2 regions of the Thalassolituus sp. UBA2009 genome follow, and region 1 is predicted to be linked to the other one. Evidence: riboswitches for the same ligand, from Rfam matches in the RefSeq annotation. Region 1 holds a riboswitch; the other holds the start of a gene.

Region 1 (7,422 bases):
GTGGCCAGAAACAGAATAATGCGCAACATGTGCGACTCCTTTAAGGGTTGTTCTCAGTTGTCCGCAGGCGCTCAACAGAACAGATTTGAGCACGGATTTATGACAGCAAGAATGGTGATTTTTCCGCAGTTTTCAAGCGGGATTATTGTCAGGAAGGGTAATTATGGCGGCTATTCCTTTGCACTGTTATTAAAAGCACTGCGCTTAAATGATAGTTGTCTTAATTAATGCTGTGGCTGGCCGATAAATGATCAATCTATTACTCATTATCACGGGTCAGGGATCAGACCATGGCAATTACACCACGCATCAGCGAAGTTGGCAGTTTCCAGTTTATCAGGCCGGGCCGGAACAGCGATGAGCCGCTGACGGATCAGCTGGCGCGTACCCCAGATAGCAGGCTGAAAGCGGCGACAAACAGCCCGTTACAGCACTCGTCGTCAGCCGATGATGGAACCTACCGTGAACCGGTCAACCGTACTCTGTGGCAAAGTGATCAGTCCTGGACCCGTTTTGCCGGCTCACTGAACGATACCGAAGTAATTAATGGCGTGAGCCCTGAGGGGCGGGAGCAGCTGGTATCTGCCTCCGACTCTCTGAACATCCCCAAGGATTTTCGTCCCGGAGCTGTGCTGACCGATCTGCTGGCTCGCGGCGTGGAAGCGTTCAGCAGCACCAGTGGACGTTACGCTTATGCCGACGATGGCGTGCGGCCGGCGCTGAAGGAAGTCGGTAGTGTTCGTCTGAAATACGGTTATCAGGAGGAAAAATTCAGCCTGAAACTGACCACAAATTCGGGTAAGGAATTAACGCTGAATCTGACTCATCAGAGCGGCTGGGGGCAGAACGACGATGGCCGGGCACTGGAAGTGGATCAGTGGCTGGTGGACTTCAGCCTGGATGAATCGCTGAGCAAGGAAGAGCAGGAAGAAGCGCTGCAGCTGGCCTCATCACTGGATAAGCTGGCGCGGCGTTATCTGGCCAATGGCATGCTGGATCTGGAAAACCTTGGGCTGGATAAACTGCAGCAATTCTCGGCGGTATCACTCGATCTTAAAGGCGCAGGTGGTGAGAGCAGCGATCTGCTGCGCATTGAATACCGCAACGATGATGAGCAGCGCAGCCTGAATGTGTTGCTGCACGAAGACAAACTGAAGCTGGATCTGAGCAAAGCCGGTTGGGCGCAGTTGGGCACGGAAGCACAGCGGCAGGATAGCCTGAAAGAATATCTGACGCTGATCGAACAGAGCGGCGAACGCGGCAATGCCGATAAACAGCAGCTGGATTTAATGCTCGATGCCTTCGCCCTGCTGCATAAACCGGAGCAGCATCCGCAGGATCTGGCGCGGCAGGAACAGGAGCAGCCACCGCAAACGCCAACCGGAATCGACGTGGGTTTTGCCCGCAGCGGACTTACGGCGCTGAGTGGTCTGGCGGATTTCAGCTTTTCATTTCAGGCGCAGGTCAGCAAACCCAACCCTGATGCACAGCGCAATAATGAAAAGATCAGCTTTGGGCTTAATTTCGCGCAGGATACCAGAGGCGAAACCGGCGATGCCGGCAGCCTCGCCGTAGAGCAAACCCAGGCGTATCAGTTTAAGGCCAGTTTTTATGAGCCTTTGCCCTGGCTGGAGCTGGTGGATTTCAGTAAGCAGAACTACCAGTACATCGAGACCGAAGCCCGTGCCACCGAGGTGACCAGCCTGCGCTACGAAGATTTCACCCTGCAGCATGCTTCGCAGCAAAGTCAGAATGAATGGCACGAGCGGCGGCGAACCTACGTGCTGGGCAGCCTCGACAGTGATGTCAGCGAAGGCGATAAAAATCAGGACATAACCGATTTTACCGAAGCCGCGATTCTGGCTGAGCGCGAACAGCAACAGCAGCTGCTGGATGATCTGCTCGGCAGCCGCATACCGCAGCCGTGGCAGCGCTGATATTTCGCGCAGAAGTGGTTACTCCGTATTAGCCCAAAGCCGCCATTGGTTCCCCGGCGTGAATCCCTTATGATGCCCCTGTCCCAGGGGGTGGCCCGATTGTCTGAATCCGGCCTGAGATGCCATAGGTTTACCTGTGTAAACGGCAAACCCCTAGAACCTGATCCGGTTAGTACCGGCGTAGGAATGGGGGTGAGTACGCACTGTTCAGCGCGGCTCGCATCACAACCGGGAGGTTGGCGTTAAACGCAACCGGCCCCTACGCACTACCCGGGTCTTTCTTGTATTTTGAGGAATGACCCTGAATGAAAAAAACACCGCTTTCCCTGTTGGTTTTACTGGCACCACTGACCCCGCTGTCGGCTTTGGAGGCACTGGCGACTGATGACGTTACCCTCAGCACACAAACCGTGCAGGCCGATTTCCGTAAAACCGATGTGCAGCAGATTCCCGAAGCCGTCACCTTAGTTGGCAGTGAGCAGATTGAAGCCCGTTCGGCGCAGCATCTGGAACAGATTTTAAGTTTTGCTCCCAACGTTAATTTTGCCTCGGGAGCATCTCGTGGCCGCTATTACCAGATCCGTGGTATTGGCGAGCGCAGCCAGTTTGTCGATCCGGTGAATCCGTCTGTGGGCCTGGTCATTGACGGTATTGATATGACCGGTTTAGGTGCTGCCGCAACCCTGTTTGATGTGCAGCAGGTGGAAATTCTGCGCGGCCCGCAGGGCACCCGTTTTGGTGCTAACGCACTGGCCGGCATGATCAATATCCGCAGTAATGACCCGACACAGAACAGCGAAGGTTATATCAGTGCTAAAGCCGGAAACTACAGCAGTTATGGTTTGGGGGCGGCGTTATCCGGTTCGCTGAGTGATAATCTGCAGGGGCGTATTGCCGTACATGGTTTTGAATCCGATGGTTATATCGACAACGAATTTTTAAACCGTGACGACACCAACAATCAGGATGAAAAAATCGTCCGTGCTAAACTGCACTGGCAATTGTCAGAGCGCAGTGAATTAAATCTGACCTATTTATACGCGGATATCGATAACGGTTACGATGCTTACAGCCTTGATAATAACCGCACAACATTGTCGAACCGTCCGGGTAAAGATACACAGGATACCAACGCTTTTGCGCTGGCGTATAACCACGAACTGAATTCCGCAGTCCGCTTTGAAAGTGAAATTACCGGCAGCTGGAATAAAGCGGAATACAGTTACGACGAAGACTGGGCGTACGGTGAATATATCTGGCTGAGCGATGATCCTGTGTACCAGCCAGACCCATGTGATACAACTCAAGGGCCTTGTTTGGCTCCTGTTGATGGTTACAGCTCTTTTGATCAATACCTGCGTAATTTTGATCGCAACAGTATTGGCCTGCGCTTTCTATCTGGCACCGATGGCCGATTATTTTCTGATTCAACCGACTGGGTTGCCGGCATCTATATGATGCAGCGGGAAGAAACACTGAAACGCAACTACACCTATAACAACGGACAGTATCAGAGCGATCTGACCGTGGATTCGGTATCGGCCTATGCAGAACTAAGCACAGCCTTTACTCCATCCACAACTCTGACTTACGGCGTACGTGCGGAAAACTGGAAAAATGATTTCAGTGATAATGCCAATACGCTGGATGCTGCAAAAAATGATGTGGTCAGCGATACCAACGAAACCTTATGGGGCGGAAAAGTTACGCTGGAAACACTGCTGGGTGTTGACCATCTGGGCTACATCTCTCTGGCCCGTGGTTATAAAGCCGGTGGCGTGAATACTGATCCGGATATTTCCGAAGCTAACCGCACGTTCGATACCGAGTTTAATAATACGGTTGAGCTGGGTCTTAAGTCGTCTCTGGCAGACAATGCACTGAAAACCCGCCTCGCGGTATTTTATATTCAGCGTAAAAACCAGCAGGTTAAAAGCTCATATGCGGTACAAAAACCGGATAACAGCATCACCTTTCAGGACTATCTGGCCAATGCTGCTGAAGGTGAAAATTACGGACTGGAACTGGAAAGCCAGTGGCAGCTGTCTGATGCATTACTGTGGGATCTGAGCCTTGGTTATCTGCATGCCGAATTCAGCGATTACAGCTATGAGCAGAATGAGTACGACTCAAGTGGGAATGTTGTGGGCAGTACTACAGTGGATAAATCCGGCCGAGCTCAGGCACATGCACCGGAATATAGCCTGGCTACTGCGCTGACTTATGCGCTGACCGATACATTATCGTTGCGCGCAGAAAGTGAAGCTAAAGATGAATTCTATTTTTCTGACAGCCACGATGAAAAAGCCCGTGCCTCGGTACTCTGGCATGCCCGCCTGAGCTATCAGCAGGGTCCACTGGATCTTGCACTGGCCGGCCGTAACCTGACAAACCGTGAAACTGATATTCGTGGTTTTGGTGGTTTTGGTAACGACCCTCGTAATGGCTATGCCGAGAATGCTTATCGTCAGCTGGGCGAGCCGCGCCTTGTGATGCTGGAAGCTAAATATTCATTCTGATAAATGCAGCCGGACGTCAGACGTCCGGCTTATTAACTGGAGATCCAAATGGAAATATCAGTAGAAATCAGCAAGTACCCTCTGGCCGATGATTATATTCCGGCGATTAAATCTTTTATCGACCGTCTGAATCAGGTTGAAGGATTAACCATCGTGACCAATACCATGAGTACACAGGTGTTCGGTGACTATGATCTGGTGATGGATACCTTAAAAGAAGAAATGCGCCTGAGCTGGGAGCAGTTCGGCAAGAGCATTTTTGTCTGCAAATTTATCGGCACCAATCTCGATCCGGCACTTAATCCACACGGCTGAACACCGACTTTAAGCAGGAATACATAATGGCGGATATCTGGAGCAATATCGAACAGGCGGCGCAGGCCATGAGCGGCTGGGAACTGGTCGCTGTTATTCTGGGTATTGCCTATTTAGTGCTGGCCATGAAGCAGAGCATCTGGTGCTGGTACGCTGCCTTTGGCAGTACGGCTATTTTTATCGGGTTGTTCTGGAATGTCAGCCTGCTGATGGAATCGGTGCTGAATGTGTATTACCTGATTATGGCGGTCTATGGCTGGTGGCTGTGGCGTGCCAATAAAAGGGCAGATAATAAACATGAGAACTCACAGGCTTCGGCTGCTGAGTTACCAATACAGTCCTGGGGATTAAAGCAACACCTGCTGGCGATTGGCAGTGTGATTGTTCTGAGCTGTATCAGCGGTTATCTGCTCAGCGAAAATACCTCGGCGGTATTGCCTTATCTTGATTCATTCACCACCTGGGGTGCAGTGATTACCACCTGGATGGTGGCAAAAAAAGTACTGGAAAACTGGCTCTACTGGATCGTTGTCGACAGTGTTGCCATCTTCTTATATATCGACCGTGAGCTGTATTTAACGGCGCTGCTGATGGCGGTGTACGTGGTGCTGGTCATTATTGGCTGGTTTAACTGGTTGCCACAATTCAAGGCACAACTTAAGGCACAGCAGAACCGCGATGATAATACTGTGCTGACCACGCCGTCGGCGTGGAAAGTAGCCGAATAACAACAATAAGGCGATACCTATGCTGCAGCAGATTTTAGACGACTGGCCACACTGGCAATTGTGCAGCGAAGCGCCAACGCTGGATAATATCAGTCCATTACCCGGTGGACTTACCAATCATTGTTATCTGCTGCGTTTGCCGGAAGGCGATTATGTGTTGCGGGTAGAAGGGCGGAATTCCAGAGCGCTGGATATTAACCGCGCAGCCGAGCTGCAGATACATCATCTGGTGGCGGCACAGGGGCTGACGCCGACCATTCGCTTCCGTTCACCAAGCGGCCATTACTGGATTCGCGATTATGTGCCGGGCACGCCATTAACCAATCCGCAGTTGGATCTGCCACTGTTGTTAATCATGGCGCAGCAATTACAACAACTGCATCAGTTGTACCCGCCTGCCGGAATACCAAGGCTCAGCATCAGTGAAAAAGCCGGCCATTACTGGGACACTATTACTGCACATTTTGCCGTTATGGATCGTATGACTGCGGCAGCCGAAGAATTACTGGCGCTGCGTGGCCCGCTGCAAAGCCTGTTGAGCGGCGCCCCCGATAATCAACGCTGTCTGTGCCATATGGACCCGACCGCCCCCAACTGGATTCAGACTGCCGATAACAAACTGGTATTACTTGACTGGGAATACGCGGCTATCGGTCATCCGTTATGGGATCTGGCTGCTTTATTACAGGGCGTGGATTTATCCGCCGATGATGAACAGACCCTGCTGCAGGCCTATGGTTTAAAACATTATCGTGGCTGGGAATTTGCCAAAACACAGATGAGCTATCTGGCCGCACTCTGGTACCGGGCGCAGGGACTGTGGAGTGATCGGGAATTAATTGCTTATTTAAATGGCCTTAAGGCGCTGGCAGAGTAATTAACGAATTAAACCCGGCAAAGGCCGGGTTTAATTTTGGCTGCTTACGGTGCAATTTTACGCTTCAGTGCACGGGTAACCGACAGTGGCAGATTCGGCAATGAGCGTAACACCCACGGCAGAATTTTACGTTTCACACCGTTCAGGGCCTCCGGCACCATAGCCTCAATCAGGTGCGGGCCGGGATGAGCCTGTGCATATTCCAGCGCCTTGAGCAGATCTTCGGTTGTACTCACCCGTACCGCATGTACCCCCATTCCCTGAGCCAGCTGAGCGAAGTTCAGTACCGGGCCGGTAAGGTCAAGTTGCGCTTTCGCTTTAGGGCCGATTTCCTCCGCGCCAACTCGTTCCAGTTCGATGTTCAGTACCGAATAGGAAGCGTTGTTGAAAATAATAGAGGTCACGTTCAGTTGCTCGCGCGCCATGGTCCACAACGATTGAATGGTGTACATGGCGGTACCGTCACCGATCAGGGCAATGACCGGGCGATCCGGGCAGGCAATCGCAGCACCAATGGCGTTCGGTAGCCCCTGGCCGATAGCACCGCCGGTTAGGGTGATCATGTCGTGGCGCGGGCAGCCGCTGGTCATGGCGTTGAGCATCAGCCCGGAGGTGTTGGATTCATCGACGATGATGGCGTTTTCCGGCAACAGATGACCAACGGCTTTACATACTTTCTCAGCAGTCAGACGACCACGTGGGCGAGCGGGGCGCTGCGCTGCCTGTAATGCAGGAGCGTTGTTTCCGGCCCCCAGCGCAGTGGCCAATTTTTCCAGACTGGCGACGGCATCCTGTTCCGGACTGGCCAGTATGTGTACCTGACAGCCCTCGGGAGCCAGATAACTTTGCTTGCCCGGATAGGCAAAGAATGAAACCGGCGCTTTGGAATCGACCACAATCAGATGCTCAATATCCGCCAGCTGCACACCAGCCAGCTCAGCCAGATAGGCGATGCGCTCTACGGCCGGCAGGCCGGCGCCGCGTTCGATGCGGGTTGGGAAGGTTTCGGCCAGCAGACGTACACCGCTGTGGGCGGCAATTTTAGC
Region 2 (7,422 bases), on a different contig from region 1:
TGATGCCAGAACGGCAGCCCCAGCGTCGGCGTGGAAGGCGATGCCTGATCACGCTCGCACATCAGGCCTGCGCGATAGGCAGCCCGGCCGCCATCCACCGCCTGCTTAAACGCCGCTGCCATCGCCGCCGGATCATGCGCACGCGCCACCGCCGTGTTGAGCAGTACCGCATCAAAGCCCATTTCCAGCGCCGCCATCGCCTGAGAGGGTTTACCCAGTCCGGCATCCACCACCAATACCGCCTGTGGCAGACGTTCGCGCAGGGTTTTCAGCTGATACGGATTCATCAGTCCTTTGCCGGTGCCAATAGGAGCGCCCCAGGGCATCACCGCCGCACAGCCCAGCTCCAGCAGGGTCTGACACAGCACCAGATCGTCAGTGCAGTACGGCAGCACCTTAAACCCCTGCGCCACCAGCTCGCGCGCGGCGTCCACCAGCTGCAGCGGATGCGGCTGCAGGCTGTAGTCGTCACCGATAACTTCGAGCTTGATCCAGTCGGTGGCAAACAGCTCACGCGCCATCTGCGCCAGCAGAATCGCTTCACGGGCACTGTGACAACCGGCTGTATTGGGCAGCAGTTTTGCCCCGGTACTGGCCAGTTGCTGATGCAGCAGATGCCAGTGGCCATGTTCACTCACCTGCTCCTGTACCTGAGCAGCACTCTGCCGGCGCAGCGAGACGGTGACAAATCCGGGGGTTGCCGCGGCAATGGCATCCCCCATCACCTGTGGTGACGGGTACAGGGAGGAGCCCAGCCACAAACGGCTGCTGATCGTTTCACCGGCAATCTGCAGCACGTCGGCACCAGCGTCAGGTGCAACATTATTTTCTGTATTCATATCCTTCTCCAGAACCCTGCTCAGCCACCGGTAATGGCACCGAGAATATCGATGCAGTCATCTTCGTTAAGGTATGTACCCGCATAGAGCGCTGCACTGACGATCTGCTGGTTCACGGCAACAATAAAATTGCCACTCACAGCCGCATCCTCCGGCCGTATTTGCAGATAGCCAAGCTGTTGCAGCAATTGCTGCAGGCTAAGCCCTGTGCTGACCTGCAGATCACAAGAATCGCCATTAATAATCAGGCGCATGCTTCACCTCCGAAGGCGATGGCTTGCGAGGGGATAGACTTTGAAGGGGCGGACTGCCCGGTTGGCGCAGGCTCCAGTCCAAGAGCTAAGCCATGCTGTTGTTGCAGGCGCTGCAGCAGCGCTGGCGCCAGCAGATAACCGTGACGGAACAGGCCGTTAATGCTGAGCAGCCCATCATCCTGAGCAAGGATCTGCGGACGATGATCGGCCAGTGCCGGGCGTAAATTGACGTCGAAGTTCAGAATCCGCGCTTCGGCCAGCGCCGGACTCAGGCAATAGAGCGCACTGAGCATTTCCAGCGCGGAGCGCACACTGACCGGCGAGCGGTCTTCACTTTCGATTTCGGTAGCACCCAGCACATAACGGTGGCGCCCTTTCGGCACCAGATAGAGGTGATAGCGCGGATGCAGCAACCGTATCGGCCGCGAAATCTGCACCTCCTGGCTTTCAATCCACAACACCTCACCACGTACGCCACGCAGCTGTGGCAAGGCGGATTTGGCGCCCAGTCCGCGACAATCGAGCTTAATATCGGCGTAAGGCGGGAAATCGTTCAGCGCTGTTGAAAAATAAAAGCGCGTACCAAAGCTGCGGGCGGCCTGATGCAGAGCCGGTAATAACGCACGGTTATCGACCCAGGCTTCGTGGCGCAGCCAGAAACCTTCGGCCAGTTGCGGATTCAGCGCTGGCTCAAGGTCCTGCAACCGCGCCTGATTCAGACGCTGAATGGCGGCTTCGTTTTCACACCCGTCATCGGCCGGATTCCATAAACCGCCCTGACGCAGATCCTGAGCAAACTGCGCAAGCTCGGCCTGATCCGCCGGATGGGCCACCACCAGACTGCCGCTCTGGCCATAGTGCACGGCAATGCCACTGTCTGCGTGCAGCTCCGGTAATAACTGCGGCCACAGTTGTAACGACTGCAGGCCCAGCGCAAAGACATCCGGATGCGCCAGTGAGCGCTCGCTGTAAGGCGCGACCATTGCCGCGGCGGTGTGCGCCGCACTGGCGGGCTGATCTTCGGCGGCAGCTTCGTACACCTCCACCTGAAAGCCCTGACGGGCCAGACGCCACGCCAGTAAGCTGCCCATCAGGCCCGCGCCGGCAATACAAACCCGACGCTGTTCGCTCATGCTTCGGCCTCCTGATACAGCGCACTGCCGCTGGCGCGGAATTCTGCGGCTTTTTCAGCCATACCCTGCTGCGCTTCTTCGCTCTGCAGCACGCCTTCGCTTTGCTGTGCATCTTCCGCCTCCTGGGCCGAAGCAAAATCGCGCACTTCCTGCGAGATTTTCATCGAGCAGAATTTTGGCCCGCACATAGAACAGAAATGTGCCAGCTTATGGCCTTCTTTCGGCAGGGTTTCGTCGTGGTAACTGCGCGCCGTATCAGGATCAAGGGCAAGGTTGAACTGATCCTGCCAGCGGAATTCAAAACGCGCCTTCGACATCGCATCATCGTGCAGCTGTGCGCCCGGATGGCCCTTGGCTAAGTCAGCGGCATGAGCAGCAATTTTGTAGGTAATTAAGCCCTGTTTAACATCATCTTTATTGGGCAGGCCCAGATGCTCTTTCGGCGTGACGTAGCACAGCATGGCGCAGCCATACCAGCCAATTAACGCCGCGCCGATGCCTGAAGTTATATGGTCGTAGCCCGGTGCAATATCGGTGGTCAGCGGCCCTAAGGTATAAAACGGCGCTTCGTCACAATGCTCGAGCTGCATCTCCATATTTTCTTTAATTAAATGCATTGGTACATGGCCCGGACCTTCAATAAAGGTCTGCACATCGTGCTTCCAGGCGATTTTGGTTAATTCACCCAGGGTTTTTAATTCGGCAAACTGCGCTTCGTCATTGGCATCGGCAATGGAGCCGGGGCGCAGACCATCGCCAAGGGAGAAGCAGACATCGTAGGCTTTCATAATTTCGCAGATGTCTTCGAAATGGGTGTACAGGAAACTCTCTTTATGATGCGCCAAACACCATTTCGCCATAATCGAACCACCACGGCTGACAATACCCGTCACCCGTTTGGCGGTCAGCGGCACATGCGCCAGACGCACACCGGCGTGAATAGTGAAATAATCCACGCCCTGTTCGGCCTGCTCAATTAAGGTATCGCGGAATAATTCCCAGGTCAGGTCTTCGGCCACGCCGTTGCATTTTTCCAGCGCCTGATACAAAGGCACGGTACCAATAGGCACCGGTGAATTACGGATAATCCATTCACGGGTTTCGTGAATATGATCGCCGGTGGATAAATCCATCACGGTATCGGCACCCCAGCGGGTGGCCCAGACCATCTTTTCCACTTCTTCTTCGATGGAAGACGTCACCGCCGAATTGCCGATATTGGCATTGACCTTGGTGCGGAAATTACGGCCGATAATCATCGGCTCGGTTTCCGGGTGGTTAATATTATTGGGAATAACCGCCCGGCCACGGGCAATTTCTGAGCGGACAAATTCCGGGGTAATTTCCGCCGGAATCGACGCGCCGAAACTCATGCCCGGATGCTGGCTTTTTTGTGCCTCATCCAGCTGTGCCCGGCTTAATGCCAGATTTTCGCGGATGGCCACATATTCCATTTCCGGGGTAATAATGCCCTGACGCGCATAATGCAGCTGGGTGACATTTTTGCCCGCTAATGCCCGGCGCGGACGACGCTTAAGTTCAAAACGCAGTTTTTCCAGCGTCAGGTTCATATCGCGGACACGCGCATATTCGGAGCTGAAACCGGCAAGCTCCTCAGTATCGGCCCGTTCATTAATCCAGTTCTGACGCAGCGGTTGCAGCCCCTTGCGCACATCAATACTCACGGCCGGGTCGGTGTAAGGGCCGGAGGTATCGTATACCCGCACCGGCGCATTGGCTTCGGTTTTACCGTTAGCCAGCTGTGTATCGGACAGCGCAATTTCGCGCAGCGCGACCTGTAAATCGGCACGGCTGCCCTGCACATAGAATTTGTTGGACGCCGGAAATGGCTGCAGAGAGAGTTCGTCAACACGCATCTGTTCGCTTAACGATGTATGCGCTGAATTGTTTTTGCCCATGCTCAATACCTTTTTAGCCGTCGCAGACGACGGAAGAAAAATAACGGCAGGCAGCGAAGAAAAGAAAAAGATGATCACAGGCAGCAGTAAAATACTGACAGCCCGCACCGTAAACGGTGACTGACCGGGGTTTAAGAAATCGGCGACAGCCGCGAAAAACCCGCTTTTCTGTTCCCTACGCTGGCACTAACCAGATCAGGTTCAACGGGATCCGCAAACACATTGCGATCTCAACCTCTTTGATGTTTCAGCACGCTGAACATCCTGAGGCACCCCGACAGAATCGGTACAGAGTGTACGGCAGAGAAGACTACGCGGACAAGACACCCGGCGGGTTATTTATGCAAAACATCCGCGCCGGGCAGGCATCAACGGCGGTCAGAAAAGCCGCCGTAAGTGAAACAGCCGGACATTAACGCGCCAGCAGAAAATGCGCGCGGGCCGTGGCAATCGGGCTGGTGCGTTCGGTCTGCCAGGCGGTAATGGCGACGTTGGCGACACGCGAGCCCTGACGCCAGACCTGACATTCAGCAAAGGTATCCTGATGACGTCCGGCACGCAGATAGTCGAGAGAAAAATCGATCATTTTCGGTAAGGCGGCGGTATCCATGGTCATCATCAGATGCAGTGACGCCGCCAGCTCCATAAAGCCGCCGATTACGCCGCCATGAATGGCCGGTAAAATCGGATTGCCGATATTGTCTTCGTTGGCCGGCAGATGAAACAGCACATCCTGACCAAAACGCTGAAATTTCAGGCCAATTAAATTGGCATAGGGAATACCATCCACCAGCGGCTGGAAATTACCACTCTGCTGCGCCTGTTGCAGCACGGTTTCAAAACTCATTGTGCAGCTCCTGCAGCCGTTACATCATCGCCCTGCTCGATACGGGCACGGAATTCCGGTGGGGTCATATTTTCGCCGATACGCATAAAGGTAGCAGCGCACTTGGCCACCAGATCGCGTTCCTCGCCCTGAAATACTTCGCACTCGGTAAACACCACTGAGCTGGCCACGCGCGTTACCCGTGCTTCGGCAAACAGATCGCGGTTTGGTGTTGCCGCTTTCATATAATCCATACGCAGATCCAGCGTTGGGCACAGCTCGAAGCCCGGCAGCGAGGAAAACACCGCCGTACCACAGGCGGTATCCATCAGCGTGGTCAGGCTGCCGCCATGCACAGTGCCGGTGACCGGGTTGCCTACAATCTGTTCGCTGTATGGCAGGCGCATAACCAGTACATTGTCCTGCGCGCTTTCAACCGTCAGCCCCAAAACCTGACAGTGGCGCAGGGTGGCAACGAAACGCTCGGCCCGTGTTTTAACCGATAAGCTCATAAGATCTCCGCTGAGGGTGATTGTGACAGCCAGACAGGCACAGCACGACTGTGTGAATTCTATCAGGAAATGGCCTGACCGGCGCAAAGGGCGCCCGTTATACCGGAAAGCTGAATTTTGGCAATGATCGCTTCGCCCGGTGTCGTTAACAGAATTGCTCACAACAAACATAAGAACTGAACGTTTTTCTCACCACCCTATAAGACAAACAAGCGCCCTGTGCTATGGTTTGACGCCTGAGAAATATCCCCGATACACACCCGGATCAGCCCTTAAAAGGGATCTGCCCCTTAAAGAGAAATGCTATGAATTTTGACGATTACCTGCAGCAGGTTAATCAGCAGGATACGCTGGAAATCCATCCCAGCTGGGGTCAGGGCCGCACCACCTTTGGCGGCCTGTCAGCAGCATTAATCCTGCACCGCATAGAACAGGGTCTGGACGACGGCCAGGTTCTGCGTTCACTGAATGTCAGTTTTTGCGGCCCGCTCAATACCGCTGAACCTTTCACCCTCAGCAGCCAAAGCATCCGCGTTGGTAAATCCGTTGCTCACTATCAGGGCCAGACCGTGCAGCAGGATCAGGTTACTACACTGGTTAATGCCTGTTTCGGCCGAGAGCGGGAATCGGATATCGAGGTTAAGCTGCCACCTGTCAGCTGTGGCACGCCGGGATCAGGTCAGGCCATGCCCTTTATCAAAGGCATAACTCCGGAATTTACCCAGCATATTAACTTCACCTACGTGGAAGGCGGCCTGCCCTTCACCAACAGCAAACACAATGTTATCCGTGGTTGGATGCGCTTTAACGATGGCGAACGCGCGCTGAGCAATGCCCATCTGGTCGCCCTGATCGATGCCTGGCCGCCAACGCTGCTGCAAAAACTGAAAAGCCCCGCTCCCTGTGCCAGCGTGACCTGGAGCATCGAGATGGTGACGCCGTTAAGCCAGCTGCCACAGTTACCGGGCGGCAGCGACTGGCTCTGGTATGAGGCGGATATCCGCCAGGCTCACGATGGTTATGGCCATACTGAGGCCCGGATTTACACCGCCGATGGTGTGCTGCTGGCACTCAGCCGTCAGCTGGTGGTGGTTTACGATAAACGCTGAGGCCGTTCTTACTGTAGCCTGATACCTTCGTCTGACTATCAGGCTGCAACAGCAGTTTCTTCCCTCTATTCCTTCCGATTAGTTGCTCAATAAGCAGCGGGCAACTATTACTTAGTCATCAATTTCTCTGCCGATGACAGCTATGGCTACCAACGTTCTGATCTGCGATGACTCAAGTTTTGCCCGTAAACAAATGGCACGGGCGATCCCCAAAGAATGGGAAGTGGACATTCATTTTGCCGGTGATGGCGTGGAAGGCGTACAGGCCATCCGCGAAGGAAAAGGCGAAGTGGTTTTTCTCGATCTGACCATGCCCAATATGGATGGCTACGGCGTACTGGAAACCATCCGCAAAGAAGATCTGCCCGCCATGGTGATTGTGGTATCCGGCGATATTCAGCCCGATGCTCAGGACAGAGTCAAAAAACTCGGGGCAATGGCTTTTATCAAGAAGCCGATTGATGCCGATAAAGCCCGCGAAGTGCTGACCGAATATGGCATTCTGACAGGGGCCTGATATGAGCGTCACATCTACCGCAGTATCTCTGAACGAAGACCAGCGCGACTGTTATCAGGAGCTGACTAACGTCGCCATGGGCCAGGCCGCTGACCGTCTGGCACGACTGCTGGATGTCTATGTGGTGCTGCCGATTCCCAAAGTAAACCTGATTGAATCCAGCGATCTGCACATGGCGATTCAGGATGCTGAAACCGATTCGGCTATGTCGGCGGTATGCCAGGGGTTTATTGGTTCAGGTATTGCCGGTGAAGCGCTGCTGTTGTTTAACGACACCAGCTTCTCAGATCTGGCCGCACTGATGAATTATGGT

The links. A riboswitch is a leader RNA that binds a small molecule or an ion and turns the genes downstream of it on or off. The one in region 1 is predicted to bind thiamine pyrophosphate.
Region 2: linked by a shared signal. The riboswitch ahead of thiC (phosphomethylpyrimidine synthase ThiC) and the one ahead of B3P58_RS01245 (TonB-dependent receptor) in region 1 are both predicted to bind thiamine pyrophosphate.

What each region holds. Positions count from the first base shown of each region.
Region 1 covers NZ_DDCJ01000012.1:316-7,737, forward strand. The annotation lists partial or broken gene B3P58_RS01235 (protease HtpX) at 1-29, opposite strand, end outside; gene B3P58_RS01240 (hypothetical protein) at 291-1,937, shown strand; TPP riboswitch at 2,014-2,141, shown strand; gene B3P58_RS01245 (TonB-dependent receptor) at 2,243-4,456, shown strand; gene B3P58_RS01250 (YkoF family thiamine/hydroxymethylpyrimidine-binding protein) at 4,505-4,771, shown strand; gene pnuC (nicotinamide riboside transporter PnuC) at 4,798-5,499, shown strand; gene B3P58_RS01260 (choline/ethanolamine kinase family protein) at 5,519-6,376, shown strand; gene B3P58_RS01265 (acetolactate synthase large subunit) at 6,421-7,422, opposite strand, start outside.
Region 2 covers NZ_DDCJ01000068.1:65,540-72,961, forward strand. The annotation lists gene B3P58_RS08595 (thiazole synthase) at 1-839, opposite strand, end outside; gene thiS (sulfur carrier protein ThiS) at 860-1,093, opposite strand; gene B3P58_RS08605 (FAD-dependent oxidoreductase) at 1,084-2,226, opposite strand; gene thiC (phosphomethylpyrimidine synthase ThiC) at 2,223-4,145, opposite strand; TPP riboswitch at 4,301-4,432, opposite strand; gene B3P58_RS08615 (PaaI family thioesterase) at 4,558-4,992, opposite strand; gene B3P58_RS08620 (PaaI family thioesterase) at 4,989-5,483, opposite strand; gene B3P58_RS08625 (acyl-CoA thioesterase) at 5,789-6,592, shown strand; gene B3P58_RS08630 (response regulator) at 6,735-7,109, shown strand; gene B3P58_RS08635 (histidine kinase) at 7,111-7,422, shown strand, end outside.